2 regions of the Kitasatospora sp. NPDC048407 genome follow, and region 1 is predicted to be linked to the other one. Evidence: riboswitches for the same ligand, from Rfam matches in the RefSeq annotation. Region 1 holds a riboswitch; the other holds the start of a gene.

Evidence for each region. A riboswitch is a leader RNA that binds a small molecule or an ion and turns the genes downstream of it on or off. The one in region 1 is predicted to bind S-adenosylmethionine.
Region 2: linked by a shared signal. The riboswitch ahead of ACGFWJ_RS32110 (aminotransferase class V-fold PLP-dependent enzyme) and the one ahead of thrC (threonine synthase) in region 1 are both predicted to bind S-adenosylmethionine.

The regions. Positions count from the first base shown of each region.
Region 1 covers NZ_JBICXW010000003.1:66,314-81,581, reverse strand. The annotation lists gene ACGFWJ_RS08485 (ABC transporter permease) at 1-2,582, opposite strand, end outside; gene ACGFWJ_RS08480 (ABC transporter ATP-binding protein) at 2,579-3,295, opposite strand; gene ACGFWJ_RS08475 (hypothetical protein) at 3,461-4,090, shown strand; gene ACGFWJ_RS08470 (hypothetical protein) at 4,157-4,513, opposite strand; gene groL (chaperonin GroEL) at 4,625-6,247, opposite strand; gene ACGFWJ_RS08460 (cold-shock protein) at 6,570-6,776, opposite strand; gene ACGFWJ_RS08455 (MoaD/ThiS family protein) at 7,365-7,643, opposite strand; gene thrC (threonine synthase) at 7,676-8,956, opposite strand; SAM riboswitch class I at 8,974-9,102, opposite strand; gene ACGFWJ_RS08445 (glucosyl-3-phosphoglycerate synthase) at 9,266-10,240, shown strand; gene ACGFWJ_RS08440 (hypothetical protein) at 10,265-10,819, shown strand; gene ACGFWJ_RS08435 (trehalose-6-phosphate synthase) at 10,891-12,357, shown strand; gene otsB (trehalose-phosphatase) at 12,403-13,251, opposite strand; gene ACGFWJ_RS08425 (DUF3263 domain-containing protein) at 13,301-13,528, opposite strand; gene ACGFWJ_RS08420 (extracellular solute-binding protein) at 13,586-14,848, opposite strand; gene ACGFWJ_RS08415 (DeoR/GlpR family DNA-binding transcription regulator) at 14,997-15,268, opposite strand, start outside.
Region 2 covers NZ_JBICXW010000026.1:74,856-87,756, forward strand. The annotation lists gene ACGFWJ_RS32090 (NYN domain-containing protein) at 1-1,214, opposite strand, end outside; gene ACGFWJ_RS32095 (hypothetical protein) at 1,519-1,785, opposite strand; gene ACGFWJ_RS32100 (rhomboid family intramembrane serine protease) at 1,936-2,739, shown strand; gene ACGFWJ_RS32105 (Lrp/AsnC ligand binding domain-containing protein) at 2,736-3,017, shown strand; gene ACGFWJ_RS32110 (aminotransferase class V-fold PLP-dependent enzyme) at 3,022-4,383, opposite strand; SAM riboswitch class IV at 4,431-4,548, opposite strand; gene trpD (anthranilate phosphoribosyltransferase) at 4,746-5,816, opposite strand; gene ACGFWJ_RS32120 (hypothetical protein) at 5,947-6,372, opposite strand; gene ACGFWJ_RS32125 (heme-copper oxidase subunit III) at 6,698-7,318, shown strand; gene ACGFWJ_RS32130 (c-type cytochrome) at 7,410-8,231, shown strand; gene ACGFWJ_RS32135 (Rieske 2Fe-2S domain-containing protein) at 8,240-9,295, shown strand; gene ACGFWJ_RS32140 (cytochrome bc complex cytochrome b subunit) at 9,292-10,953, shown strand; gene ACGFWJ_RS32145 (GntR family transcriptional regulator) at 11,056-11,421, shown strand; gene ACGFWJ_RS32150 (Ig-like domain-containing protein) at 11,488-12,762, opposite strand.

The DNA of each region.
Region 1 (15,268 bases):
ACGGGGGGTGCGCCCATCTCCCCGGCCACCCGGGAGCGCAGCAGGGCGTACGCGGGGACGAAGCCGCTGATGGTGCCGAGCAGGGCGCCGAGCAGCGAGATCAGTCCGGCCTGGAGCCCGGCGACGGTGCGCCGGGTGCGCGGCCGGGCGCCGATCGCGGACAGCAGGACGCGTTCGCGGCGGGCGTCGTCGGCGGCCAGCGCGGTGGAGACCACGGCCGCGCCGAGCACCACCAGGGCGGCGAAGCCGCTGAGCGCGACCTGCACCACGCTGCTCTGCGGCCGGAAGCCGCGTTCCACGCCGAACTCGGAGTGCGGGGCGAGTCGGGCGACGGTGGCGGCGGCCCGCTGTTCGGCCTTGTCGGCGACGGGCGTGGTGGGCAGCCAGATCGCCCCGGCCGGCACGACCTTCAGACCGAGTCCGCGGATCGTGTCGGGCGAGATCACCAGCGGTGCGTAGCGCTGCGCGGCGGGCCGTTCGAGCAGGACGGCGTCGACGGTGACGTCCTTGGGCTCCATGTTGTTGCCCAGCATCCGCAGCACGGCCTTGCCGTCGTGCAGGTAGGACGGGTCGGTGACCACGGCCTTCCCGGCGAGCAGCGCCGTCTCGGCGGCCTGGTCGCGCACCGCCAGCAGGTTGCGCAGCACCTTGGCGTCGCCGACCACGACCGACCTGGTGACGTCCCGGCCGTAGCGCTGCCCGCCCTCCGCGGACACCACGCTGGAGCAGCCCTCGCAGAACACGTAGTTGGCCTCGTACAGGTCGGCCCGTTCACCGAGGTCCGGCAGGTCCTGGACGATGGCGGTGCGCAGCTGGGGCATGGTGTCGGCGTCGCCGTGCAGGGTGAGCCGGACACTGCCGACGGGCTGTTCGAGCCGGTAGGAGGCGCGGTCCTGGGCCTCGGCACCCGCGGTGTGCACGCCGACCGCGACGGCTCCGGCGACGGCGGCCAGCACGGCGGCGACCGCGGGCCCGGTGCGGGAGCGGTGCCGGGCGGTGTCGCGCAGCGCGAGCCGCGGGCCGACGGGCAGCAGGCGGGCGAGCCTGCCGAGCAGGGCGAGCAGCAGCGGGGTGAACAGCAGCAGGCCGAGTTCGGCGAGCGTGGCGCCGCCCAGCACCGACAGGGTGCGCGTCGACAGTCCGGCGACCACCGGCATCCCGCCGGTCGGGGCGGCCACCGCGCCGTACAGCGCGAGTCCGATGCCGGCCAGCACGACCGCCAGGCCGAGCAGTGGCGTCCAGCGGGCGGAGCGGCGCACCGGGTCACGGTCCGTCAGGCCGTCGAGCACCTCGCGGCGTCCGGCCTGCAGGGCGGGCAGCAGGGCGGCCAGCAGGGCGGTGACCATGCCGACGGCGGCGATCCCCAGCAGGTCGGACGGGTTCAGGGTGAGCCCGCCGAACCGGCTGCCGCCCCACTCCTCGATCCGGGTGCGCAGCACGGCGACCAGGGCGGCGCCGACCACGGTGCCGAGCACCGCGCCAGCCGCGCCGAGCACCAGTCCGCCGCCGAGCACCACGGCCCGGACGTGTCCGGGGCGGCCGCCGGCCGCGCCGAACAGGGCGAGCTGGCGGCGGGCGCGCCGGGCGCCGACCGCGAAGGCGGGGCCGGCCAGCAGCGCGACCTCCAACAGGGCCATCGCGGCGGTGGTGGCGACCGTCATCAACCGGCGTTCGCGGGCGTCCTGCGCGCCGACGGCCTCCTCCACGGCCGGCACGTCGGCCGGCGGGTGGGCGGCGACCTGGCGGCTCGCCAGGGTGTAGCCGTAGCGGTTGAGTTCGCGGACCTGCTCCCAGCCGAGGCTCGCCCCGGCGGGCAGCCGGACCAGCCAGGCGGCCTTGTTGGCGGCGGCCTGCTCGGCGCCCGGGTTCTGCGGGGCGAGTCCGGCGGTGACCTGCGCGGCGTCCAGCTGCTGGTACAACTCGCCGGGGCGGGCGACCAGTTCGGACTTGTTCAGGTCATCGGGGAGTTCGACGGTGCCGGTCAGCGTGAACGGGGTGGACTCCAGGCCGCGGACGGTGACCCGGTCGCCGATCCGCAGGCCGGTGCCGGTGAGGAACGCCCGGGTGGCGGCGGCCTCGTGGGCGGCGGCGGGGGCCCGGCCGGAGACCAGGTTCAGCCGGCCCTGCCAGAGCTCGCCGGTCAGATCGGCCTCGAAGGTGTCGACGGGGGCCAGGCCGTCGTGGGTCTGCACGGACGCCACCGGGCCGGTGCGGGCCGGGATCAGGGTGCTGCCCTTCGGGAGCAACTCGCCGAGCAGCACGGTCGGTTCGGTGCCGATGGCGCGCTTCTGCTCGGGCGTCTGGTTGTCCGGGCGCACCGGCAGGGTGCGGACGCCGTCGGCCGGGAACACCGCCTGCTCGATGCTCCGGCCCGGGTCGTAGGCGCCGATCAGCGCGTCGGAACGGCCCATCAGCCGGTCGGAGCGCTCGGCGGCGCTGAGCTGCCCGCTGCGGTGCACCACGTCCACGCCGGTCGCGCCGAGCACCGGCAGCGCGATCATCGCGACCACCAGGGCGCTGCGGCCCTTGGCCCGCAGGGCGTCGCGGCGCGCCATCCGCAGCACCGCCCGCCAGGCGCTCATCGGCCGGCCCCGGTGCGCTGCGCCGCCTCGCGGAGGTACCGGCCGTCCCGGAGGAACACCACCCGGTCCGCCCAGGCCGCATGCGTGGGGTCGTGGGTGACCATCATGGCGGCGGCGCCGGCGTCGCAGCGCGAACGCAGCACCTGCAGCACGGCCTCGCCGGTGGCCGAGTCGAGCGCGCCGGTCGGCTCGTCGGCGAGCACCAGCCGGCGCTCACCCGCCAGCGCCCGGCCGATCGCGACCCGCTGCTGCTGGCCGCCGGACATGTCCTCCGGGAACCGGTCGGCGAGTTGGGCGATCCCCAGCTCCTCCAGCGCGACCAGTGCCTCCGCGCGGGCGGTCCGGGCGGAGACGCCGTCCAACTCCCTTGGCAGCGAGATGTTCTCGGCCGCCGTCAGCGACGGAATCAGGTTGTACGACTGGAACACGTAGCCGACCGAACGGCGACGCACATCGGCCAGCTTGGCCCGGCTCAGCCCCTCCAGCGGGGTGCCCTCGACCAGCACCCGGCCGGCCGACGGGCGGTCCAGGCCGCCGGCCAGAGCGAGCAGCGTGGACTTCCCGGAGCCGGACGGCCCCATCACGGCCAGGAACTCCCCGGCCCGCACTTCCAGGTCGATCGGGTGCAGGGCGTGCACCTGGGCCTCGCCCCGGCCGTGCACCCGGCCGACTCCCTCCAGGCGCAGCACGGCCTGCGCGCTCGATCCGGTCATGGCTCCCCCTCGGAACAGCGGAACGTCTTGCATACCGAGTATGTATAGCCTCCGAGCGACGACTACTCAAGTCTGCGTCATAAGTCGGTGAACTACATATAGTCTGGATCACATCGCGGGCCGAACCATGCCACCGCACCACCGGCAGGGAGCAGAATGACCGTCATGACCGCATCGCTGTCCGAGCGCTGGCACGCCCTGCTCACGCGCTGCGGCGCCACCGTCGACCCGGAGCCCTACGCCCGCGACCTGCTCGCCCGCTGGGCCGAACCGCAGCGCCGCTACCACACCACCGACCACCTGCGGGCCGTCCTGGACCGGATCGACGAACTCGCCGACCACGCCGAGAACCCGGACGCCGTCCGGCTGGCCGCCTGGTTCCACGACGCCGTCTACCGGCCCGACCGCTCCGAGAACGAAGAACGCAGCGCCGCCCTCGCCTGCCGCGCCCTGCGCGAGGCGGGCCTGCCCGAACCCCTGGTCCACGAGGTCGACCGCCTGGTCCGACTCACCGTCACCCACCACCCCGCGCCCGGCGACCACAACGGCGAAGTCCTCTGCGACGCCGACCTCGCCGTCCTCGGCTCACCCCCCGACCGCTACGCGGCCTACACCGCCGCCATCCGCGACGAATACTCCTTCGTCCCCCCGAACGCCTTCCGCGAGGGCCGCACCGCGATCCTCCACCACCTCCTCGCCCTCCCCGCCCTCTACCGCACCCCCGAGGCCCACGCCCGCTACGACGCGCAGGCGCGGGCGAACATGCAGCACGAGCTCAGCGAGCTGGCCGGGTAGGAGGGCGGGCGCGAAAACTGTGCGGGTGCGAGACCAGGGGCGCGAGCGGATGCGAAACGCCTGCTGTCAGTCGAGCTCCCCCACCGCCGCGACGATCAGACCCTTCTTGCCGCACACCCAGTGCGGATCCGCCCCCAACTCCGGCTCCACGCCCAGCGCGTGCGGGTCGTCCTCCGCCGCACAAGCCGCGCACAACGGCCACCGCCCGTACGACTCCAGCAGCGCGTCCTGCACGTCCTGCGCGATCAGCCCGAGCACGAACTCGCAGCCGTCCGGCCACTGTTCGAGCCACCAGCGGCGGTGGGTGACGGCGTCCTCGACCAGCGAGACGATCGCGGCGTCGGCGACGTCCCGCGCGGTGAGGTCGGCGAGGATCAGCGCGCGGGCGCTGTGCAGGGCGGCTTCGATCTCGTTGCTGGACATCCGCCCATTGTCCCAAACCGCCGCCACAACCCGGAAACGCCGCAAGGGCGGCCTCCCGAAGGAGACCGCCCTCACGGCGTGAGACTGACCGATCCAACCGGTGAGGTCGGATCAGAAGTCCATGTCACCGCCCGGCATGCCGCCGCCGGCGGCCGCGGAGGCCTTCTCCGGCTTGTCGGCGATGACGGCCTCGGTGGTGAGGAACAGCGCCGCGATGGAGGCGGCGTTCTGCAGGGCGGAGCGGGTGACCTTGGCGGGGTCGATGATGCCGGAGGCGATCAGGTCGACGTACTCGTTGGTCGCGGCGTTCAGGCCGTGGCCGGCGGGCAGGTTGCGAACCTTCTCGACCACGACGCCGCCCTCGAGGCCGGCGTTGGTGGCGATCTGCTTGATCGGGGCCTCGAGCGCCACGCGGACGATGTTGGCGCCGGTGGCCTCGTCGCCGTCCAGCTCCAGCTTCTCGAACGCGACACCGGCCTGCAGCAGGGCGACGCCACCACCGGCGACGATGCCCTCCTCGACGGCGGCCTTGGCGTTGCGCACCGCGTCCTCGATGCGGTGCTTGCGCTCCTTGAGCTCGACCTCGGTGGCCGCGCCGGCCTTGATGACGGCCACGCCGCCGGCCAGCTTGGCGAGGCGCTCCTGGAGCTTCTCGCGGTCGTAGTCCGAGTCGGAGTTCTCGATCTCGGCGCGGATCTGGTTGACGCGACCGGCAACCTGGTCGCTGTCGCCGCCACCGTCGACGATGGTGGTCTCGTCCTTGGTGATGACGACCTTGCGGGCGGTGCCCAGCAGGTCGACGCCGGCGTTCTCGAGCTTGAGGCCGACCTCCTCGGAGATCACGGTGCCGCCGGTCAGGATGGCGATGTCGCCCAGCATGGCCTTGCGGCGGTCGCCGAAGCCCGGGGCCTTGACGGCGACGGACTTGAAGGTGCCGCGGATCTTGTTCACGACCAGGGTCGACAGGGCCTCGCCCTCGACGTCCTCGGCGATGATGACGAGCGGCTTGCCGCTCTGCATGACCTTCTCCAGCAGCGGGAGCAGGTCCTTGACCGAGGAGATCTTGGAGTTGGCGATGAGGATGTACGGGTCCTCGAAGCTCGTCTCCATGCGCTCCAGGTCGGTGGCGAAGTAGGCGGAGATGTAGCCCTTGTCGAAGCGCATGCCCTCGGTGAGCTCGAGCTCCAGGCCGAAGGTGTTGCTCTCCTCGACGGTGATGACGCCTTCCTTGCCGACCTTGTCCATGGCCTCGGCGATGAGCTCGCCGATCTGGGTGTCGGCGGCCGAGATGGAGGCGGTGGAGGCGATCTGCTCCTTGGTCTCCACGTCCTTGGCCTGGGCCAGCAGCTGGTCGGAGACGGCGGCGACGGCCTTCTCGATACCGCGCTTCAGGGCCATCGGGTTGGCGCCGGCGGCGACGTTGCGCAGACCCTCGCGGACGAGCGCCTGGGCCAGCACGGTGGCGGTGGTGGTGCCGTCACCCGCGACGTCGTCGGTCTTCTTGGCGACCTCCTTGACGAGCTCGGCACCGATCTTCTCGTACGGGTCCTCGAGCTCGATCTCCTTGGCGATGGAGACACCGTCGTTGGTGATGGTGGGGGCGCCCCACTTCTTCTCCAGAACGACGTTGCGACCCTTGGGGCCGAGCGTGACCTTCACGGCGTCGGCAAGCTGGTTCATGCCACGCTCAAGGCCGCGGCGGGCTTCCTCGTCAAAGGCGATGATCTTGGCCATTAGAAGTGGTCCTCCGGGACACGGTCGACTGCTCGGACCAAGGGGGTGCCCGCGACGGACGGCCCAGGAGAGCGGGGGTCTCGTCCCCTACCGCTTCCGGGGCCTCACCGGCCCGGTCCGTTGTCACTCTCACGCTGTGAGTGCTAACGCCAATGATTAGCACTCGGGGGTGTCGAGTGCAAGCCCATTCGCCGCGCTCCGATGCCCCTCCCGGGAAACCCGCAGGCGGGCCCGGGAACGCCGACAGGCCCGGACCCGGACGCGTCGCGCCGGGGCCGGACCTGCCGGGTCATAGCTGTGGTGTGTGCGGTCTACCGGGCCGTCAGGCGCCGGCGGCGCGGACCATGTCGGCCTGCGGACCCTTCTGACCCTGCGAGATCTCGAACTCGACCCGCTGGCCCTCTTCCAGGGTGCGGTAGCCGTCCATCTGGATCGCGCTGTAGTGGACGAACACGTCCGCTCCACCGTCGACCGCGATGAAGCCGTAGCCCTTCTCGGCGTTGAACCACTTGACGGTGCCCTGAGCCATTCCGAACTCCCCTTGTGCTGTGCTGGCCCTTCAGAGATCCGCGGGACGCGGACCCGGAGGTCTGGAAGGCCGGCCTGTGGGGACTCCCCCCCGCACGGCGCAGCCTCGTGTCGCGGCTGAATGTATCCGGATATGCGCCCTCTGCAACAGGCCCTAATTTCGCGGAAAGTCCGCACCCCACACCGGATATGACGGGTCGAAAGGTATATGGCCCGACAATTGCCACCGGACATAACGGACGTGTCGCCGCAAATCGTCGAAAGAATTCTGACGGCGGCCTGACAGGTCGGGCGGTGAACGGTCCGGCGCATGTCTCAGAGCGCGGGACGGGGACGGGGCCGGCGCGAGGTGCGCTGCGGGAAAATCGAGGATTGGAACGGGCCGTGGCGGGGAACGGCTCCACCGGCACTCTACTCCCCCGCGAACGCGGGAATTCCAGCGACCCGCCAGGTCGGAATCACCGCTGCCCGCGCGCCCGGCCGATGCGCGAAGCCGCCGCCGGGCGGCTCGGAAATCGAATTCCGAGCCCGCGCCCGACGGCGGCGGAGCGAATACGCGGGGCGGCCCCACCGGCCGCCCGGAGCTGCCTCAGCAGCCGCCGGCCACCGCCGGAATGATCGACACCGAGGCGCCGTCCTTGATCTCGGTCTCCAGGCCCTCGGCGAAGCGCACGTCGTCGTCGTTGACGTACACGTTCACGAAGCGGCGCAGCTTGCCGGTGTCGTCCAGCAGGCGGGCGGCGATGCCGGTGTGGTTCGCCTCCAGGTCGGCGATGACGGCGGCCAGGGTGGCGCCCTCGGCGGTCACCTCGGCGGCGCCGCCGGTGTAGGTGCGGAGGATGGTGGGGATGCGGACGGTGGCGCTCATGGGGGTGCTCCTAGAAGAAAGTCGTGGGGGGATCAGGCGGAGACGAGACCGGCGGCGCGGAAGGACTCCAGCGTCGGGCGGATCACGGCGGTCATGCCGGAGTCGGCGACCGCGTCGAGGGTCTTCAGGCCGTCGCCGGTGTTGATCGCGACGGTCTCCTTGCTCGGGTCGAGCTGCCCGGTCTCGACCAGCTTCTTCAGCACGCCGACGGTGACGCCGCCCGCGGTCTCGGCGAAGATGCCCTCGGTGCGGGCCAGCAGCTTGATCGCCTCGACCACCTGCGCGTCGGTGACGTCCTCGACGGCGCCGCCGGTGCGGCGGGCGATGTCGAGCACGTACGGGCCGTCGGCGGGGTTGCCGATCGCCAGCGACTTGGCGATGGTGTCCGGCTTGACCGGCTTGATCACGTCGCGGCCGGCCTTGAAGGCGGCGGAGACCGGGGAGCAGCCCTCGGCCTGGGCGCCGAAGATCTTGTAGGGGCGGTCCTCGACCAGGCCGAGCTTGATCAGCTCCTGAAGCCCCTTGTCGATCTTGGTGAGCTGGGAGCCGGAGGCGATCGGAATGACGATCTGCTCGGGCAGCCGCCAGCCGAGCTGCTCGCAGATCTCGTACGCCAGGGTCTTGGAGCCCTCGCCGTAGTACGGGCGCAGGTTGACGTTGACGAAGCCCCAGCCCTCGCCGGCCGGGTCGCCGATCAGCTCCGAGCAGAACCGGTTCACGTCGTCGTAGTTGCCGTCGATGCCGACCAGCTCGCCGCCGTACACCCCGGCCATCACGACCTTGCCCTGCTCCAGGTCGTGCGGGATGAACACACAGGACTTGAAGCCGGCCCGGGCCGCGGCGGCGCCCACCGCGCCCGCCAGGTTGCCGGTGGACGAGCAGGACAGCGTGGTGAACCGGAAGGCGCGGGCGGCCTCGATCGCGCAGGCCACCACCCGGTCCTTGAACGAGTGGGTGGGGTTGCCGGAGTCGTCCTTGATGTGCAGCTGCGCGGTGAAGCCCAGCTCGCGGCCCAGGTTGTCGGCCTTCACCAGCGGGGTCCAGCCCGGGTTCAGGTTCGGCTTGCCCGCGACGTCGGCCGGGACGGGCAGCAGCGGGGCGTAGCGCCAGATCGACGCCGGGCCGGCCTCGATCCGCTTGCGCAGTTCCTCGGCGTCGTAGCCGGCGTAGTCGTAGGCGATCTCCAGCGGGCCGAAGCACTCCAGGCACGCGAAGCTCGGGCCGAGCGGGAAGCGGGTGCCGCACTCGCGACAGGACAGTGCGGTGGCCGGACCGAGGTCGACGGCGGCAGGTGCGGGGGTGTCAACAGCCATGATGGCGAGGCCCTTTCTCCTCATCTTCCCCGGGACGCGGTCGCGCCCGGGCCGGAATTGGCACCTGTCCCGCCGGGCCTGCTGGGCCGCGCGGGAGGGTTGCCGGGACTTCAACGGGCCGTTCCCTCAGTCCCTCTGGATGAGCTGTATGAAGTTGTGGTCGTACGCTGCGAGCGACCCCGGCGTGCGAAGGTCCGAGCGCAGTACGAAGACTGTAACGGAAGGCCGGTGCGGTCGAACCCCACCGTCCGACAACCGAGACAGAGCGAGACAGGGAGCGAGATCTTGGCCGAGCAGCCCGAGCCCGGGATACTGCCGGAAGTGGCCGACTGGCTGCGCCGCCGGTCCTGGACGGCCACCGACCGGCCGCTCGACCGGCTGCTCGCCGCCAAACGCGCCGCCGGCCCGGCCGGCACCGTCAGCGTGGTGCTGCCCGCCCTGGACGAGGAACCCACCGTCGGCGAGATCGTCACCACCATCCGCACCGAACTGATGGAACGCGTCCCGCTGGTCGACGAACTGCTGGTGGTCGACTCCGGCTCGGTCGACGGCACCGCCGCCGCCGCAGCCGCCGCCGGCGCCCGGGTGGTGCACCGCGACGCCATCCTGCCCCGGCTGCCCGCCGCCCCCGGCAAGGGCGAGGTGCTGTGGCGCTCACTGCTCGCCAGCAGCGGCGCGATCGTCTGCTACATCGACGCCGACCTGCGCGAATTCGACCCGGCGTTCGTCTCCGGCATCATCGGCCCCCTGCTCACCGACCCCGACCTGCACCTGGTCAAGGCCATGTACGACCGCCCGTTCGAGGCCGACGGCGCCGTCGTCCCGGCCGGCGGCGGCCGGGTCACCGAACTGGTCGCCCGCCCCCTGCTCAACCTGCACTGGCCGCAGCTGGCCGGCTTCGTCCAGCCGCTCGGCGGCGAGTACGCGGCCCGCCGCAGCCTGCTCGAACAGCTGCCCTTCCCGACCGGCTACGGCGTCGAACTCGGCCTGCTGGTCGACGCGTTGGAACTGGTCGGGCTGGACGCGCTGGCCCAGGTCGACGTCGGCGTCCGGCACCACCGCCACCAGGACGGCCAGGCCCTCGGCCGGATGGCCGCCACCATCTACCGCACCGCCCTGGAACGCCTCGACCGCGCCCACCGCCTCAAGGCCGACCCCGACCTGGTCCGCCCCCTGCTCACCCAGTACACCCGCACCGCCACCGGATTCACCCCCCGCACCCACCCCGTCCCCGCCGCCGAACGCCCCCCGATGATCACCGTCCCCGAGTACCGCAACCGCTGACCGACGACCCGCGTCCGTCCCGGCATGGCCCCCTCCCCGGAACCCGGACCCGACGCCGAAGCCGAGGCCGGACCCGACGCCGAAGCCGGACCCGAAGCCGAACCCGGACCCGCGTCCGCTCCCGGAAGCACCGGTGCCAACGTCGGCATCGGCTGTCTCGCTCTGCTGCTCGCACCCGTCCTCGGCCTCCTGGTCGAGTCCCGGGTGCTGCGACTGATCGAGGACACCTGGTCCGGCTGCCTGAACATGGCCTGGCAGGTCACCTACGACCTGACCGACGACGCCCGGTTCAACCTGCTCAACTCGTACGAGTGCAGCTACCTGTTCCTGCCGCCCCTCGCCGTCCTGCTCGCCCTGTACCTCGCCCGCCGCTCCCCCTGCCTGCTCACCCGGGCGCTCGCCGCGGCCTTCGCCGCCCTGCTCACCGCACTCGCCGTCGCCGCCGTCGACCTGGAGCACAACCTCACCCCGCCGCGCGGGTGGTACCTGCCCGGGAAGTGCCCGGACGGCCGCCCGCCGTGGCTGCCCGACTTCCTGCCCGCCCGCGACTCCGGCCCGCCGACCGACCATCGCGGCTGACGCCCGCTGTTCACCCGTCGCGGGCCGCGCCGGGTGGTTTGGTCGGCTGGTCGCACGGCAAGGTTGGCTGTATGGCCGATCACGCGTCCGAACGCCCCACGCAGTCCGGAGCCGCCCCGATCCTGGTGGCCTCCAACCGCGGCCCGGTGTCCTTCCGCACGGAGGACGATGGCACGCTGAGCCTCCGCAGAGGCGGCGGCGGCCTGGTCTCCGGGCTCTCCGCGATCGACGACCCGAACGCCGTCTGGGTCTGCGCCGCCCTCTCCGACGCCGACCGCGCCGCCGCCCGGCAGGCCCCCGACGGGCGCCTCGACCGGGCCGGCCACGACGTCGGCGGACAGGCCGTCCGGATGCTGGACATCGATCCGGAGACCTTCGCCCTCGCCTACAACGGCGTCGCCAACTCCACCCTGTGGTTCGTCCACCACCTGCTGTACGACATCCCCACCAAACCCGCCTTCGACGCCGACTTCCGCACCGAATGGGCCGCCTACCGGGCCTACAACACCGCCTTCGCCGAGGCCCTCGCCGCCGAGGCCGCCCCCGGCGCCGCCGTCCTGGTGCAGGACTACCACCTCTCACTGACCCCCGCGCTGCTCCGCGAACTCCGCCCCGACCTGCGCATCGGCCACTTCTCGCACACCCCCTGGGCGCCGCCCGAGTACTACCGGCTGCTGCCCGACGACGTCGCCGCCGAAGTCCTCCGCGGCATTCTCGGCGCCGACCGCGCCGCCTTCCTCACCCGCCGCTGGGCCCTCGCCTTCGCCGACTGCTGCGAAGCCGTCCTCGGCGCGAGCGTCGACCGCGATGTCCTCGCCGTCACGTACGCCGGCCGCACCGCCCGGCTCGGGGTCCACGGCCTCGGCGCCGACGCCGAGTTCCTGCGCGAACGCGCCCACCGGCCCGACGTCGACGAACGCCTCGCCGCCCTGCGCGAAGCCGTCGGCGACCGCCGCACCATCGTCCGGGTCGACCGCACCGAACTCAGCAAGAACATCGTCCGCGGCCTGCTCGCCTACCGGCACCTGCTGCGCGCCCGCCCCGAATGGCACGACCGGGTCGTCCACATCGCCTTCGCCTACCCCTCGCGCACCGACCTCGCCGAGTACCGCGAGTACACCGCCGAAGTGCAGCGGCTCGCCGAGGAGATCAACGCCGAGTTCGCCACCGCCGACTGGCAGCCGCTCATCCTGCACGTCGACGACGACTTCCCGCGCTCTCTCGCCGCGTACCGGCTCGCCGACGTCGCCCTGGTCAACCCCGTCCGCGACGGCATGAACCTGGTCGCCAAGGAAGTCCCCGTCGTCTCCGACCACGGCTGCGCCCTGGTCCTCTCCCGCGAGGCCGGCGCCTACGCGGAACTCGCCGACGACGCGATCACCATCAACCCCTTCGACGTCATCGCCACCGCCGACGCCCTGGCCCAGGCCCTCACCATGCCCCCCGCCGACCGCGCCGACCGCACCAAGCGTCTGGCGTCCGCGGCGACGGCACTGCCTCCGCAGCAGTGGTTCCTGGACCAGCTCCACGCGCTGTAGGGGCGGTTGGGCGCGTAAGCGGGCTTGCGCTTGTCGCACCCCCGCTTACGCGCCCAACAGCTCCGCCAGCTCACTGAGCAGGTCCACCACCCCCGCCGGCCCCGCCACCACCAGGTCCGCGCGATCGGCCAGCTCGCGGACGGGGGCCTCGCCGGTGACGGGGCCGCTGCACACCAGCAGGCCGGGGTGGCCGTCCTTCCGGCGCGACTCGACCTCCTCGTACGCGGCGACGTCCCCGAGATCGTCGCCCGCGAACAGCACCGGCCCGGCTTCCCGTTCGGCGAGGAACTTCCGCAGGGCGACGCCCTTGTCGACGCCGGGCGGGCGCAGTTCGAGGACCATCCGGCCGGGTTCGACCACCAGGCCGTGCCGCGCGGCCAGTTCGGCCAACGGGGCGCGCAGGCGCGCGAGTTCACCGTCGGGGTCGTCCGCCCGCCGGGTGTGCACCGCCAGCGCCCGTCCCTTGTCCTCCACGGACACTCCGCCGGCAGCCTTCAACTCCCCCAGCAGCGAAGGAAGTTCACCCCGGACGGCAGCAACCCCCGGCGGCGCCGGCGCCGCCGTGACGGCACCGGTCCGCGCGTCCCAGCGTTCCGCGCCGTAGTGGCCGAGGACGGTGAGGTGCTCGAGCCCGGCGACAGCCCCGAAGCCGCCGTACGCGGCAGCGGTCGCCGCGGGCCGACCGGTGACGATGACGACCGAGCCGACCAGCGGGGCGAGCGCGGTGAGGGCGGGGACGACGCCGGGGTGGGCGCGGGCCCTCTCGGGGTCGGCCACGATCGGGGCGAGCGTGCCGTCGAAGTCGAGTCCCACGACCGCGGAGCGCGGGTCGGCGAGCAGGCCCGCCAGTCCGGTCCGCCCTGCCTGGGACGTGATCTGCTCAGCAATTCCCATGGCCCCGACGCTACCCGGCCGGGGCCCCCGGTGGGCCCTGATCGCGCCACTACCGGGCGTCACGCCGCCCCTGCCGCACCCGCCGCAGCCGGTTGACCAGGACGGGTGCGTGGGCGAGTGCCTCCGGCCGGTCGAGCAGGGCGTTGAGCAGCTGGTAGTAGCGGGTGGCGGAGATGCCGAGTTCCTGCCGGATCGCCTGCTCCTTGGCGCCGGCGGTCCGCCACCCGCGTGCTTCCAGTTCGAGTACCGCCCGGTCGCGGTCGGTCAGTTCGGCCATGCGTCCAGGCTAAGCACCAGGACCGTCAGCCCCCGGCCGGGCGCCGCGCCGCGGCCGTCAGCCCTTGCGGGCCCGCGACGCCTCGGCCGCGGCGGCGGACTGGAGGTCGCCGAGCACGTCCGTCGTGCCGGGCCGCACGGCCTCGCCGATGCGCTGCTTGAGCATGCTGGAGACCTTGTCCCAGGACGGGTCGCCGAGCGGGTAGAAGTTGGCGCTCGGCAGCGCGTTGAGGAACTCGTTGAGGTCCTTGTGCCCGGGGTTGGCGGACATCTCCTCGAGGGTGTCCTGGGTGACGGGCAGCATGTTGTACTGCTCGTCGAACTTGATGGTGTTCTCCTTCGTGTAGGCGAAGTCGAGGAACTTCTTGATCTCCGCCCGGTGGCCGTTCGCCTTGAACGCCATCACCCAGTCGGCGACGCCGAGGGTCGAGGGCTTGACGCCGGTGTCCTTGCGCGGGATCACCGCGGTGCCGTACTGGATGTTCCCCGCGACGGCCTTGCTGATCAGCCCGGGGTGGCCGTTGAGCATGGCGGCCTTGCCGGCCCCGAAGTCCGCGAACGCGGCCTTGCGGTCGACCTTGGCCGGGTCGTCGTAGGTGAGGCGCTTCTCGACCAGGTTGGTGCGCAGCCAGTTGAAGGTGGCGCGGTTCGCCTGGCTGTCGATGGTGTAGTTGCCGGCGACGTCGGAGAGTCCGCCGCCACCGCTCATGGTCCAGATCATCGCCTCGCCCTGGGCCTCCTCGGGGCCGAGCGGCAGCGCGTACGGGATGACGCCGGGGACCTTGGACTTGATCAGTTCGGCGTCGCGGCGGACGTCGTCCCAGGTGACGGGCGGGTTGGCGATGCCGGCCTTGGCGAAGATGTCCTTGTTGTAGAAGAAGACCCGGCTGGAGGAGATGAACGGGATGCCGTACTGGCTTCCGAGCACCTGGCCGGCCTTGGCGAAGGAGTCGAGCAGGTTGACCTGGGTGCGGTTGGAGAGCACGTCGCCGGCCGGGTAGAGGCGGTTGGCGGCGACCTGCTCGGCGTAGCCGCCGGTCTGCGCGATGTCGGGGGTGTTGCCCTTGGCGATCAGGTCGGCGAGGTGCTTGTCGATGTCGTTCCAGCTGACCACGTCGACCTTGACCTTGATGCCGGCGTTGGCGGCCTCGAAGCGGCGGGCCAGGTCGTTCCAGTAGACCGAGCTGGAGTTGGCCTCGTTGTCGCCGTAGTCGGCTGCGACCAGGTTGAGCGTGACACCCCCCGACATGTCCAGGACTCCGCAGCCGGTGAGCAGCAGGGATCCGACGATGGGCAGGGGGAGCAGCGCTGATCGCTTCACGGATGGACCGCCTTCGTAAGGGTTACAGCGTGACCCTGACAGGCGTCCGACGGCCCGGTCCAGGCTTGCCGGAACGGAGTTAACGAAGTGTCACATCCAGTTGCGCTCAGTGTGACGGACCATCAGAAACTGTCCGATTATAGGACGTTCACGCCTTCAGAACGGTGACCCCTGCGTCGGCGAAGGCGGCCGCCACCGGGTCGGGGACCTGGTCGTCGGTGACCAGGATGTCCACCCGGGCCAGGCCGCAGATCCGGGCGAAGGCGCGATGGCCCAGCTTGGAGGAGTCGGCGGCCACCACCACCCGGCGGGCCCGCTCGGCGAGCAGCCGGTTGACCGCCGCCTCGCCCTCGTGGTGGGCGGTGGCGCCGTGCTCGGCGTCGATCGCGTCCACGCCCAGCACCGTGGTGTCCAGGGTGA
Region 2 (12,901 bases), on a different contig from region 1:
GACACCACCACCACCGGCCGGCCCTGCGGCTCGGCCCGCACCAGGCGGCGGATCAGCTCGTCCGCGGTCTCCCCGGTCCGGCTGAACCGGACCCGGACGCCGCGCGGCGGGGCCATGATCACCGGAACGTCCAGGTCCTGGCCGTCGAACACGCAGGTCACCTCGGCCTGGGTCCGCTGGGCCAGCATCGCCAGACCGCCCAGCAGCCTCAACCGCTGCTGCTCCAGCGGCAGTTGCGGGTAGCCGGTCTTGGTCACGTTGTAGCCGTCCACCACCAGGTGGACCTGCGGGATGGCCAGCAGCTGGTCCAGCAGCGCCGGGTCGTCCTCGGCCAGCCCGCGCCGGGCCACGTCGTGCGGCGAGGCCGAACCGGGCTCCACCGCCTCCACCAGGTCGGCCGGGCGCAGCGCCGTCACCGGCAGCGCCAGCTCCCGCTGCAGGCCCTGCGCGGACTGCAGCACGGTGTCCAGCAGCAGCCGCAGCCGCATGTCCTCGACGCTGCGGCCCTCCCGGGCGGTGCGCCGGCCGGTCTCCACGGCCGCCTCCAGTTCGGCGACCCGGTGCCGCAGCCGGCGGGCCTCGATCTCGGCGGCGCCGCGCTCGGCGGCGGCGGCGGCCCGGGCGGCCTCCAGTTCGGCGGCCAGTCGGCGGCTCTCGGCCTGCGCGCGGCGGGTGTCGGCCTCCAGCGAGCGGACCTTCTTGCGCAGCGAGTCCGCCTCCCGGCGCACCCCTTCGGACTCGGCGCGGTGGCGCTCGAGTTCGGCGCGGGCGGTGGTGCGGGCCTCGGCCAGCTCCTCGTGGAGCTTCTCGGCCAGCCGGGCGGCCTCGGCGGCGACGCCCTCGGCGTCGACCCGTTCGGCCTGTTCCCCGGCCTCCTCGACCAGCCGGGCCCAGCCGGTGGGCCGCACCAGGTAGGCGGCGGCGGCCACGTCCATCGGGTCGGCGGCGGCCGGCACGGTGCCCGCCTCCAGGGCACGCACCAGGTCCGGCTGGCCGAGCCGCAGCCGCTCGGCTATCCGCACCCGGAACGCGGGGTCGGACTCCAGCGCGGCGGCCAGCGCGGTGGCCGCGTACTTGGCCCGCCGGGCGGCGGTGAACTTGGCGTACGGGCGCAGCGCGGCGGGCAGTTCGCCGGCGGCGATGCCGCCGAGCGCGTCGGAGGCGATGCCCACCACCCGGCGGCGCACTCCCTCGGGCAGCGCCCGGCCGGCCATGTCGCCGCCGGCCTCGGTGACCGACCCGGCCTCGGTGACCGACCCGGCCTCGACCGGGCCGATTTCCTCATGGACCGGAGCGTGCGCGGTCCCGTCCGTGCCCGCGGGCGCGTTCGCTGCCTCCGCCACTGTTCTCGGCTCCGATCCTGATCCGGGCGGGCCCCGGCGGGTGCCGGGGGCGTTGGTGTCCGCCGCTGCTTGCAATTGTCCCGTCTACCGTGCCGCACCGACAGCACCCCGCCGACGAGTCCGCCCCGCGCCCCGGTCCGGGGCGCGGACGGGGACGCGGGGCGGTGGAAGCGTGTCAGCCCTGCGCGGGGCCGCCGTCCTCGGGCTCCTCGGCGCCCGGGCGGGCGACCAGCTCGACCTGGTCCACGGCGTTGCACCAGCGGCAGCGCACCGACTCGATGGTCTCGGAGAGCACCTGGGTCTCCTCCACCTTGGAGTCGCCGGACAGGTCGAAGTGCACGAAGTCGATCACGCGGGAGGACCGGGTGACGTCGAAGCGGGTGAGGTTGCCGCACAGGGTGCAGCGCCAGCGGGTCTCGGCGGTCGGCGCGGCAATGGTCATCAGTGGTCCCTCTCGGCTGGTCCCCGTTTACGGGCCTCCACCCTATTGCCTGTGCCGCGGCGGCCGGATCACCGGTCCACAGCCCGGACGCTCACCCGTCCGGAGCAGCGCCCGGTGTCGCGAGTGCGCCCCCGAGGAATGCTCATCGGCATGGTGCTCTCCGCCCCCGCCCGGGCCGGTTCGCCGACGGCCGGGGGGACCGCCCGCACCCCGGTCGTCGCCCACCTGCTGATCGCGCTGTCCGCGCTGGTCCTGGTGGCCGGCCCGGCCGGTCTGAACCCGGTGTACGGCAGCGGCGACGCCCGGATCTGCGCCGAGCAGCGCTACGAGCACCGCTGGGGCGCGGTGCCCGCCGAGCTGCTGAGCGGCCACCCCCTGACGGCCTCCCAGCTGTCCTCGCTGGCCCCGGCGACCCCGGGCTGCGCGCTGCCGCCGACCCCCTCCAAGATCCCCGAACTCTCCGTCCTCACTTCACTGTTCGTCCACGCGGGGTGGCTGCACCTGCTGGGCAACCTGCTGTTCCTGTTCGTCTTCGGCCCGGCCGTGGAGGCCCGGCTGGGCCGGGTGCGCTTCCTGGTCGGCTACCTGGCGATCGGCTACCTGGCCACCTACGGCTACGCGGTGGCCGAGGCGCACACCGCGGACGGGATGCGCGCCCTGGTCGGCGCGTCCGGCGCGATCGCGGGGGTGCTGGGCGCGTACCTGCGGCTGTGGCCGAGAGCCCGCGTGACGGTGCTGGTGCCGGTTCTGCTGTTCCTGCCACTGCGTTTCCCGGCCTGGCTGGTGCTCGGCCTGTGGTTCGCGCTGCAGGGCTGGTCCGTCAGTTCGGGCGGCAGCGGGGTGGCCTATCTGGTGCATGTGATCGGCTTCGTGACGGGCTGGCTGTTCGCCTGGGCCGCCCGTCCGGCGGGCGATACCCTTGGCGCACCTTCTCGAACAGGAGTTGCTCAGTGATCACCGCGATCGTCCTCATCAACACCAGCGTCGACCGGATCCCCGAGATCGCCGAGGCGATCGCGGCCATCGAGGGCGTCAGCGAGGTCTACTCCGTCACCGGCACCTACGACCTGGTCGCGATGGTGCGGGTCCGGGGCCACGAGGATCTGGCCGACGTGATCCCCGGCCGCCTCAACAAGGTCCCGGGCGTCTCCAACACCGAGACCCACATCGCCTTCCGCACCTACTCGCAGCACGACCTGGAGGCCGCGTTCTCGCTCGGCCTGGGCGAGTAGCCGCTCAGCGCTGCCGCGTGTCCGCGACGCAGCGCCCGCCCTCGTTGCGGTAGCTCCACCGCGCGCCGTCGGTCACCAGGTCCCGAACGGCCGTCAGGAACCGGTCCAGGTGCTCGACGGGGGTGCCGGCGCCGAAGCTGACCCGGATCGCGTTCAGGCTGCGCTCCCCTGGCAGCGACGGCTCGGGCGCCCCGCACTGGCTGGGCGCGGCGTCCTCCCCGCCCAGCAGCGTCCGCACCAGCGGGTGCGCGCAGAACAGCCCGTCCCGCACGCCGATGCCGTACTCGGCGGACAGCGCGGCCGAGAAGTGCGAGCTGTTCCAGCCGCGCACCACGAAGGACACCACGCCGACCCGGTCGGAGCCCTCACCGAACAGGCTGAGCACCCGCACCTCGGGGATCGCCGCCAGGCCCTCGGTCAGCTTCGCCACCAGCGCCCGCTCCCGGGCCTCCAGCTCCTCGAAGCCCGCCTCGGTGAGCGCCCGGCAGGCCGAGGCGATCGCGTACGCGCCGATCACGTTCGGCGAACCGGCCTCGTGCCGGGCCGGGCCGGTGTGCCACTCCACCGCCACCGAGCCGTCCAGCTCCCGGGCCACCGTCCGGCTCGCCCCGCCACCGGCCAGGTACGGCTCCGCCGCGTCCAGCCAGTCCGACCGCCCGGCCAGCACGCCGGCACCGAACGGCGCGTACAGCTTGTGGCCGGAGAACGCGATCCAGTCGACGTCCAACTCCCGCACCGAGACCCGGTGGTGCGGCGCCAGCTGGGCCGCGTCCAGCACCACCCGGGCGCCGTACCGGTGCGCGACCTCGGTCAGCTCCCTGACCGGCCACAGCTCGCCGGTGACGTTCGACGCCCCGGTCACGCAGAACAGCTTCGGCCCCCCGGCCGCCCCCAGCAGCGCCTCCTCCAGCGCGGCCACCGCCTCGCCGTGCGAACGCGGCGCCCGCAAGTAGCGCACCGTCAATCCCTCACGCCGCCACGGCAGCAGCGAAGCGTGGTGCTCGGTCTCGAACGCGAACACCTCGGTCCCGACGGGCACCGCACCGGCCAGCAGGTTCAACGAGTCGGTGGTCGCCCGGGTGAACACCACCTGGTCGCCGTCCCGCAGGTCCAGGAACTCCTCGACGGTCCGGCGGCTCTGCTCGAACAGGTCCGTCGACAGCTGCGACAGGTATCCGGCCCCCCGGTGCACCGACCCGTAGTACGGCGCGTACGCCGCCACGTCCTCCCACACCCGGGCCAGCGCCGGCGCGCTCGCCGCGTAGTCCAGCGCCGCGTACCCGACCTTCTCGCCCGACGCCAACGGCACCTCGACGTCCTGGCCCAGCACGGCCAACGGCTCACAGATCTCGGCGGTCACAGACATGGATGCACTCCTCCACAGGGTAAGGACCCCGGGGTGCATCAACCGGAAGTCCGCGCTTGCCGCGCAGACGGATCGCCACGCAGCCCGGTCCTCACCCAGGGCACCCCGCCACGGACGGAGGGTTGCCGGACAGCAAGCTGGGGCTTGGCGCTGCCACTCATGACCTGCGCAAGACCATACACGAGCAGCCCACGACCTCAACCCCCGTCCAGAACGTGGACGCCCCACCCCTGACACTCGGTCACATTGGCCCCATCAGGGGCGCGGGGAACTGCGCGACCAGCCCCCCACACACAAGCGGAAAGATCCGCCCGGGCAGGAGCAACTCCCCTCCCCGGACGGACCGTTGGTTCAAGGCCCCGCTACTGCGTAGCCTCCGCCCACCGCTTCAGCAACTCCCCCGCCGCCCCGGAGTCAATCGCCGCAGCCGTCCGCACCATCCCCGCCGCGAGCTGCTCACCCAGCGGCGCGTCCGTCAGCTCCAGCGCCACCAGCGCGGCCGCGCTGTTGAGCAGCACCGCGTCCCGCACCGGCCCGCGCTCCCCGTTCAGCACCCGCCGCGCGACCGCCGCGTTGAACTCCGCGTCCGCGCCTCGCAGCGCCTCGATCCCGACCAGCTCGATCCCGACCTCGCGCGGGTCGAACTGGGTCTCGGTCACCTGCCCGTCCCGGATCACCCAGACGTGCGACGTGGTGGTGATCGTCAGCTCGTCGAGCCCGTCGTCACCCCGGAACACCAGTCCCTGCCCGCCGCGCCGGGCCAGCACGCCGGCGATCAGTCCGGCCAGCCGGGTGTCGAAGCAGCCGACCGCGTGGGCGCCGACCTTGGCGGGGTTGGTGAGCGGGCCGAGGATGTTGAACACCGTGGGGACGGCGAGTTCGGCGCGGGCCTGCGCGGTGTGCCGCATCGAGGGGTGGAACTTGGCGGCGAAGCAGAAGGTCAGCCCGACCTCCTCGGCCACTGCCGCGACCCGCGGGGCCGACAGGTCCAGGTTGATGCCGAGCCGCCCGAGCACGTCCGAGGAGCCGGACGCCGAGGAGGAGGCCCGGTTGCCGTGCTTGACCACCTTCGCGCCGGCCGCCGCGGCGACCACCGCCGACATGGTGGAGATGTTGACGGTCTTGGCGCGGTCGCCGCCGGTGCCGACGATGTCGACGGCCGGCCCGGGAATGTCCAGCGGCACGGCGTGCGCGTACATCGCCTCGACCAGGCCGGAGATCTCCTCGACCGTCTCGCCCTTGCCGCGCAGCGCGATCAGGAAGCCGGCCACCTGCACGGGGCTGGCCTCGCCGCTCATGATCCGGTCCATCGCCCAGGCGGTGTCGGCCTGGGCGAGGTCCTCGCCGCGCATCAGGGCCATCAGGAGGTCGGGCCAGGAGCGAACCACCTGCGCGGGGTCGCTACCGCCGTTCGCAGAGTGCACGTTCACCATGGCCGTCTCCAGCTCTCGTCTTGTCGCAGAGGAATGGAGTCAGCCTATCGAGCGCGCGGGGACGGCCGCCCTTACTTGCCGTCCCCTTCTCTCCAGTTGAGACGCCGGCTGAGACACCTGCCGGAAAGCGTCAGCGCGCGGCCGGTGCCCGCCGGGCCACCCGGGCCCGCAGCAGCGTGGTCGCGGCGTCGGCCAGCGCCACCGGGTCGACGGGGTGCGAGATCGCCGCGTCGGCCCGGCTCCAGGCGGCCAGCCAGGAGTCCTGCGGGCGGCCGATCAGCACCAGCACCGGCGGGCAGCCGTAGATCTCGTCCTTCAGCTGCCGGGTGAGGCCGAGTCCGCCCGCGGGCACCGCCTCGCCGTCCAGCACGCACAGGTCGACGCCGCCCTTCTCCAGGGCCCGGAGCACCGCGGGGGCGGTGGCGCACTCCAAGTACTCCAGGGCGGGGACGTCCCCGGCGGGGCGGGGGCCGAGAGCGAGGGTCACCTGCTCACGGGTGTTGCGGTCGTCGCTGTAGACGAGAACGGTGAGCGTCTCGTCGGAGTGCTGCGCCATGTCCCCTGCTTCCTGGTGCTCGTCCTCTTATATGTGTCCACTGTGTTCGCGCGGACCGCGACTGCGCGCGGCCCCCGGCCGAACGGCCCAGTGTGACCCGGACCACGTCCTGGGACGGATGCTACTCCGGCGGGCCCGTCCTGAAGAGACCCCGACGCGATCTCGCTCAAGCCGCCGCGCCACCGGCTCACCCCGGCAGCCCAGTTCGCCCACCCGGTCCGAACAACCGTCAGAAAACGGACCGGGGTCGAGGCGGGCATACCGCACGCACCGGACACTCCGAGGGAGACCCCCCGGCGTGAAGACGGAATAAGGGACCGACATAATGTCCGTCGTGGCGACAGCAACAGCAACAGAAACCGGACACGCGCACGGAGCGGTCAACAGGCCGAACCTGGTCAGCGTGGGAACCATTGTCTGGCTGAGCTCGGAGCTGATGTTCTTCGCGGCCCTGTTCGCGATGTACTTCACCCTCCGCTCGGTCAAGGGCGCCGAGTTCTGGCACGAGAAGGCCCATGCCCTCAACGTGCCCTTCTCCTCGGTCAACACCACGATCCTGGTGCTCTCCTCGCTCACCTGCCAGCTCGGCGTGTTCGCCGCCGAGCGCGGTGACGTGAAGAAGCTGCGTTCCTGGTTCGTGGTCACCTTCGTGATGGGCGCCATCTTCATCGGCGGCCAGATCTTCGAGTACACCGACCTGGTCAAGAAGGACGGCCTTTCGCTGTCCTCCGACCCGTACGGCACGGTGTTCTACCTGACCACCGGCTTCCACGGACTCCACGTGACGGGTGGTCTGATCGCCTTCCTGCTGGTCCTCGGCCGGACCTACGCGGCGCGGCGCTTCACCCACGAGCAGGCCACTGCGGCGATCGTGGTGTCGTACTACTGGCACTTCGTCGACGTTGTGTGGATCGGCCTGTTCGCGACCATCTACCTGATCAAGTAACAGCCGCCCCGCCCCTGACCCGGCGTCGTTCCGACGCATGGGAGTCGGGGGCAGGCTGCTGCCGACCAGATCCTGACACCGGGGTTATTCCGTGAAAAAGCTCTCCGCACGACGGCGCCACCCACTGGCGGCGGTCGTCGTTCTACTTCTCGCCCTGGCGGCCACCGGGGGGCTGTACGCCGCTTTCGCGCCCGCCGAGAAGGCGCAGGCCGACAGCTCCTCGCAGTCGCTCGCCATCGACGAGGGCAAGAAGCTCTTCGCCGTCGGCTGCTCCTCCTGCCACGGCCTGAACGGCCAGGGCACTTCTGACGGTCCGTCGCTGGTCGGCGTCGGCTCTGCTGCTGTCGACTTCCAGGTCGGCACCGGCCGCATGCCGGCCCAGCAGCCGGGCGCGCAGGTCCCGCGCAAGAAGACCGTCTACGCCCAGTCCGAGATCGACCAGCTGGCCGCCTACGTGGCGTCGCTGGGCCCGGGCCCGGTCACTCCGACCACGGAGCAGTACCAGCCGTCCGAGGACAAGGTCACCAACGCCGAGCAGGTCGCCAAGGGTGGCGAGCTGTTCCGCACCAACTGCGCCCAGTGCCACAACTTCGCCGGCAAGGGCGGCGCGCTGACCGACGGCAAGTACGCCCCGTCCCTTGAGGGCGTGGACTCCAAGCACATCTACGAGGCCATGCAGACCGGCCCGCAGAACATGCCTTCGTTCCCCGACACCACCATGCCGGAGGAGCAGAAGCGCGAGATCATCGCGTACGTCCAGAACACCAACAACGCGCCGAACCCCGGTGGTCTGGCCCTGGGTAGCCTCGGCCCCTTCACCGAGGGCCTGTTCGCCTGGATCTTCGGTATCGGCGTGCTGATCGCGATCGCGATCTGGGTCGCCGCCCACACCACCAAGGCCAAGAAGTCATGAGCCACGACATGTCAGAGAACCTGCCGGAGGCGCACGACGCCTCCCACGGCGCTGAGGTCGTCTCCCACGACGACCCGTTCGCCGACCCGGGCCTGCCGGCCCACGAGCCGCGTCGGACCGACATCGACGAGCGGGCCGCCAAGCGGGCCGAGCGCCAGGTGTCGCTGATGTTCGTGGTGTCGATGCTGGCGACCGTCGGCTTCATCGCGTCCTACGCCGCGATCGACGCCGACAAGCTCGTCTACATCTTCCCGCTGGGTCACGTCAGCGCCCTCAACTTCGCCCTGGGCATGACCCTCGGCGTGGCGCTGTTCTGCATCGGCGCGGGCGCGGTCCACTGGGCCCGCACCCTGATGTCGGACCACGAGCTGCCGGCCGAGCGTCACCCGATCGAGGCCTCCGACGAGGTCCGCAACGACGTCATCGAGCAGTTCAAGACCGGTGCCGCGGAGTCCGGCTTCGGCCGTCGCAAGATGATCCGCAACACCCTGATCGGTTCGATGGCCCTGGTGCCGCTGTCCGGTGTGGTGCTGCTGCGCGACCTCGGCCCGCTGCCGGAGAAGAAGCTCCTCAACACCGGCTGGGTCGAGGCGACCCCGGCCAAGCCGATCCGCCTGGTCAACATGAACACCGACCAGCCGATGAAGCCCGAGGACATCATTCAGGGCTCGCTGACCTTCGCCAAGCCGCACGGCCTGGAGGAGTCGGACGAGGCCTTCCAGCAGCAGATCGCCAAGGACGCCCTGATGCTCGTCCGGATCGCTCCGGAGGACATCAAGGACGCCAAGTCCGCCGGCCTGGGCTTCGAGGGCATCCTCGCCTACTCGAAGATCTGCACCCACGTCGGCTGCCCGATCTCGCTGTACGAGCAGCAGACCCACCACGCGCTCTGCCCCTGCCACCAGTCGACCTTCGACCTGGCGGACGGCGCTCGCGTCATCTTCGGCCCGGCCGGCCACCCGCTGCCCCAGCTGAAGATCACCACCGATGAGCAGGGCTTCCTGATCGCCACCGGCGACTTCGACGAGCCCGTCGGCCCGAGTTACTGGGAGCGCAAGCGATGAGCACCGCGAGCGGCACCACCACTGGTGCCTCCAAGCCGGCCAGCACGCGCGCCAAGCCCGCCAACAAGGCCGAGGCGACTGCGGACTGGGTCGACGGCCGGCTGGGGATCTACTCCCTGGCCAAGGCCAACCTGCGCAAGATCTTCCCGGACCACTGGTCCTTCATGCTCGGTGAGATCTGCCTCTACAGCTTCATCATCATCATCCTCACGGGTGTGTACCTGACGCTGTTCTTCAAGCCGAGCATGGCGGAGACCGTCTACCACGGTTCCTACCTGCCGCTGAACGGCATCCGGATGTCGGAGGCCTACGCCTCCACGGTCGACATCAGCTTCGAGATCCGCGGCGGTCTGCTGATCCGCCAGATCCACCACTGGGCCGCGCTGGTCTTCGTCGCCGCGATGTTCGTGCACATGATGCGCGTCTTCTTCACCGGCGCGTTCCGCAAGCCCCGTGAGATCAACTGGCTGTTCGGCTTCCTGCTGCTGTGCCTGGGCTTCTTCGACGGCTTCTTCGGCTACTCGCTGCCGGACGACCTGCTGTCGGGTACCGGTATCCGCTTCATGGAAGGCGCGATCCTGGCGGTGCCGATCGTCGGCACCTACATCCAGATGTTCCTGTTCGGCGGCGAGTTCCCGGGCACCGACATCATCCCGCGCTTCTTCACCATCCACGTGCTGCTCATCCCGGGCATCATGCTGGGCCTGCTGGTCGCGCACCTGATCCTGGTCTTCTACCACAAGCACACCCAGTGGGCGGGCCCGGGCAAGACCGAGAAGAACGTCGTCGGCATGCCGCTGATGCCGGTCTACATGGCCAAGGCCGGTGGCTTCTTCTTCCTGGTGTTCGGCATCATCGCGGTGATGTCGGCGGTCGCCACCATCAACCCGGTGTGGGCGTACGGCCCGTACCGTCCGGACCAGGTGTCGACCGACGCCCAGCCCGACTGGTACATGGGCTTCGCCGAAGGCCTGATCCGCTTCATGCCGGGCTGGGAGATCTCCGTCTGGGGCGGCCACACCCTGAACCTGGGTGTGTTCATCCCGCTGATGATCTTCCCGCTGGTCCTGGTCGCGATCGCGGTCTACCCGTTCATCGAGTCCTGGATCACCGGCGACAAGCGCGAGCACCACATCCTGGACCGCCCGCGCAACGCTCCGGTCCGTACCGCGCTCGGCGCGGCCTGGATCTCGCTGTACCTGGTCCTGCTGGTCGGCGGTGGCAACGACCTGTTCGCCACGCACCTGCACATGTCGATCAACACGATCACCTACATGGTCCGGGTCGGCTTCTTCGTGGTGCCGGTCATCACCTTCTTCGTCACCAAGCGCTGGTGCCTCGGCCTGCAGCGCCGCGACAAGGAGAAGGTGCTGCACGGCCGCGAGTCGGGCATCATCAAGCGCCTGCCGCACGGTGAGTTCGTCGAGGTCCACACGCCGCTGTCGCAGAAGGACCTGCACACCCTCACCTCGCACGAGCAGCCCCAGCCGCTGGAGCTGCCCGCCGAGGTCGACGAGAACGGTGTGGCCCGCAAGGCCGGCCTGGTCGCCAAGACCCGGACGAAGCTCTCCGAGGGCTACTACGGCGAGGGCAACCAGATCGCCAAGCCCACCTCCGAGGAGTACCTGGAGATCACCAGCGGCCACGGCCACCACTGATCCCTAGCTGTCACGCCACGTCAGAACCCCCATCGGCTTCGGCCGGTGGGGGTTCTGGCATATTTCTCCGGCACCGGCCCGGCGCCCTGTTATGTTGACCGGGTGCACGTGGCGATCGACCCCCTCTCCTCCACGCCGCCCTACGAGCAGGTGCGCTCGCAGATCGCGGCCCAGGCCCGTACGGGTGAGCTCCCGACCGGTCTGAAGCTCCCCACCGTCCGCGCGCTGGCCGAGCAACTCGGCCTGGCCGCCAACACGGTGGCCCGCGCCTACCGCGAACTCGAGGCGGACGGCGTGGTCGAGACCCGCGGCCGGGCCGGCACCACCATCGCCCCCACCGGCGACACCTCGCACCGCCTGGCGGCCGACGCCGCCGCCGAGTACGCCGCCCGCACCGCCCGCCTCGGCCTCACCCGCGACGAGGCGCTGGCCGCCGTCCTGACCGCGCTGGACGCCGTCCACCGCTGACGGGCACAACGAGGGCCGCCCGGCAGGAGCCTGTGCTCCTGCCGGGCGGCCCTCGCCGCGGTGCCGCTACCGCCCCGCGGCCGGGGCGCTGAGGTCGGGGACGGGTGCGGTGTTCGTCCCGCCCGCCGGCTCCGCCGTGTTCACCGGCTTGCCGAGGGCGCTGTGCTTGACGTACTCGTCCCAGTCCACGTTCCAGTCGCCGAAGCCGTTGCCGAACGGCTCCATCTCGTGGCCCATGCTGTTGACCACCTGTACGAGGTCGCCGACCCGGGTGTTGTCGAAGAACCACTTCGCGTCGTCGGTGCTCATGCCGGTGCAACCGTGGCTGACGTTCTCCCGGCCCTGCGCCCAGGTCGACCAGGGCGCCGCGTGGACGTACTCACCGCTCCAGGTGACCCGGGTCGCCCACTTCACGTCCAGGTCGTAGGACTCGCTGCTGCCGTTCGGTATGCCTATGGTCTCGCCGCTCATCCGGACGTCGGCCTCCTGTCCGAGCACGACCTTGACGCCGTTGCGGGTGTCGAAGCCCGGCTTGCCGGTGGTGACCGGGATGGTCCTGACCACCTCGCCGTTGCGCTTGTACGTCAGCTCGTCGCTGCCCGCGTCGATGACCGCCTCGATCCGGTCGCCGGTCCGCAGCGCCAGACTCTTCTCCTCGCCGCCGTAGATGCCGTCGGCTATCCGGATGCCGGGCAGGTCGTAGGCGAGCTTGACGGTGGTGTTGGACGGCCAGTAGTCCTCCGGGCGGAAGTGCAGGTTCTGGTCGTCTACCCAGTACCAGGCGCCGGTCACGGCGGGCTGCGAGGTGACGGTCAGACCGCGTTCTATCTGCTGCCGGGCCGCCGGGTCGGTGACCTTCTCGGACAGCGTCACGGTGAGCGGCTGGCCGACGCCGTAGACGCCGCTGCCGGAGCTGTCGGGGCCGAGTTCGGCGCTGACGACGTGCTCCGCGGGCGTGGTGGTGAAGGTGGAGTCCGCCTCGCCGTGGCCACCCTTGCCGTCCTCGGCGGTCACCTTGACGGTGTATCCGGCGCCGGCCCGGAGCGGATCGGTGGTCTCCCAGTGCTGCTGGTCGGCGGAGAGCTGTCCGGCGACGGGCTTTCCGTCGGGGCCGGTGACGGTGATCTCGCCGAGCTTGGCGGCGCCCTCCGTGGTGATGCTGAACGCCTTCGCAGGGTCGGCCTTCTCCCCGGCGGCCGACGTGTGGATCAGCGGTGCCACGTCGATCTGGTGGGGCGAGTGCTTCGCGGACGAGCCGCTGGTGGAACAGGCCGCGGCCGGTGTGATCATCAGCAGGGCGACCAGCGTGGTCCGGGTACTGACTATCCGAGAGCCCTTCAACGGAACCTCCCAGGTTGGAACCTGCCTCGAAGCGTAGGAAGGCGTCACCCCGGCGGCACTCCGGGTAACCCGCGCGGGGGAATTTCAGGAAGGGCGCCCCAACGCCGACGGGCCGGGGGCGCCCCCCCGGGGGGGGCCG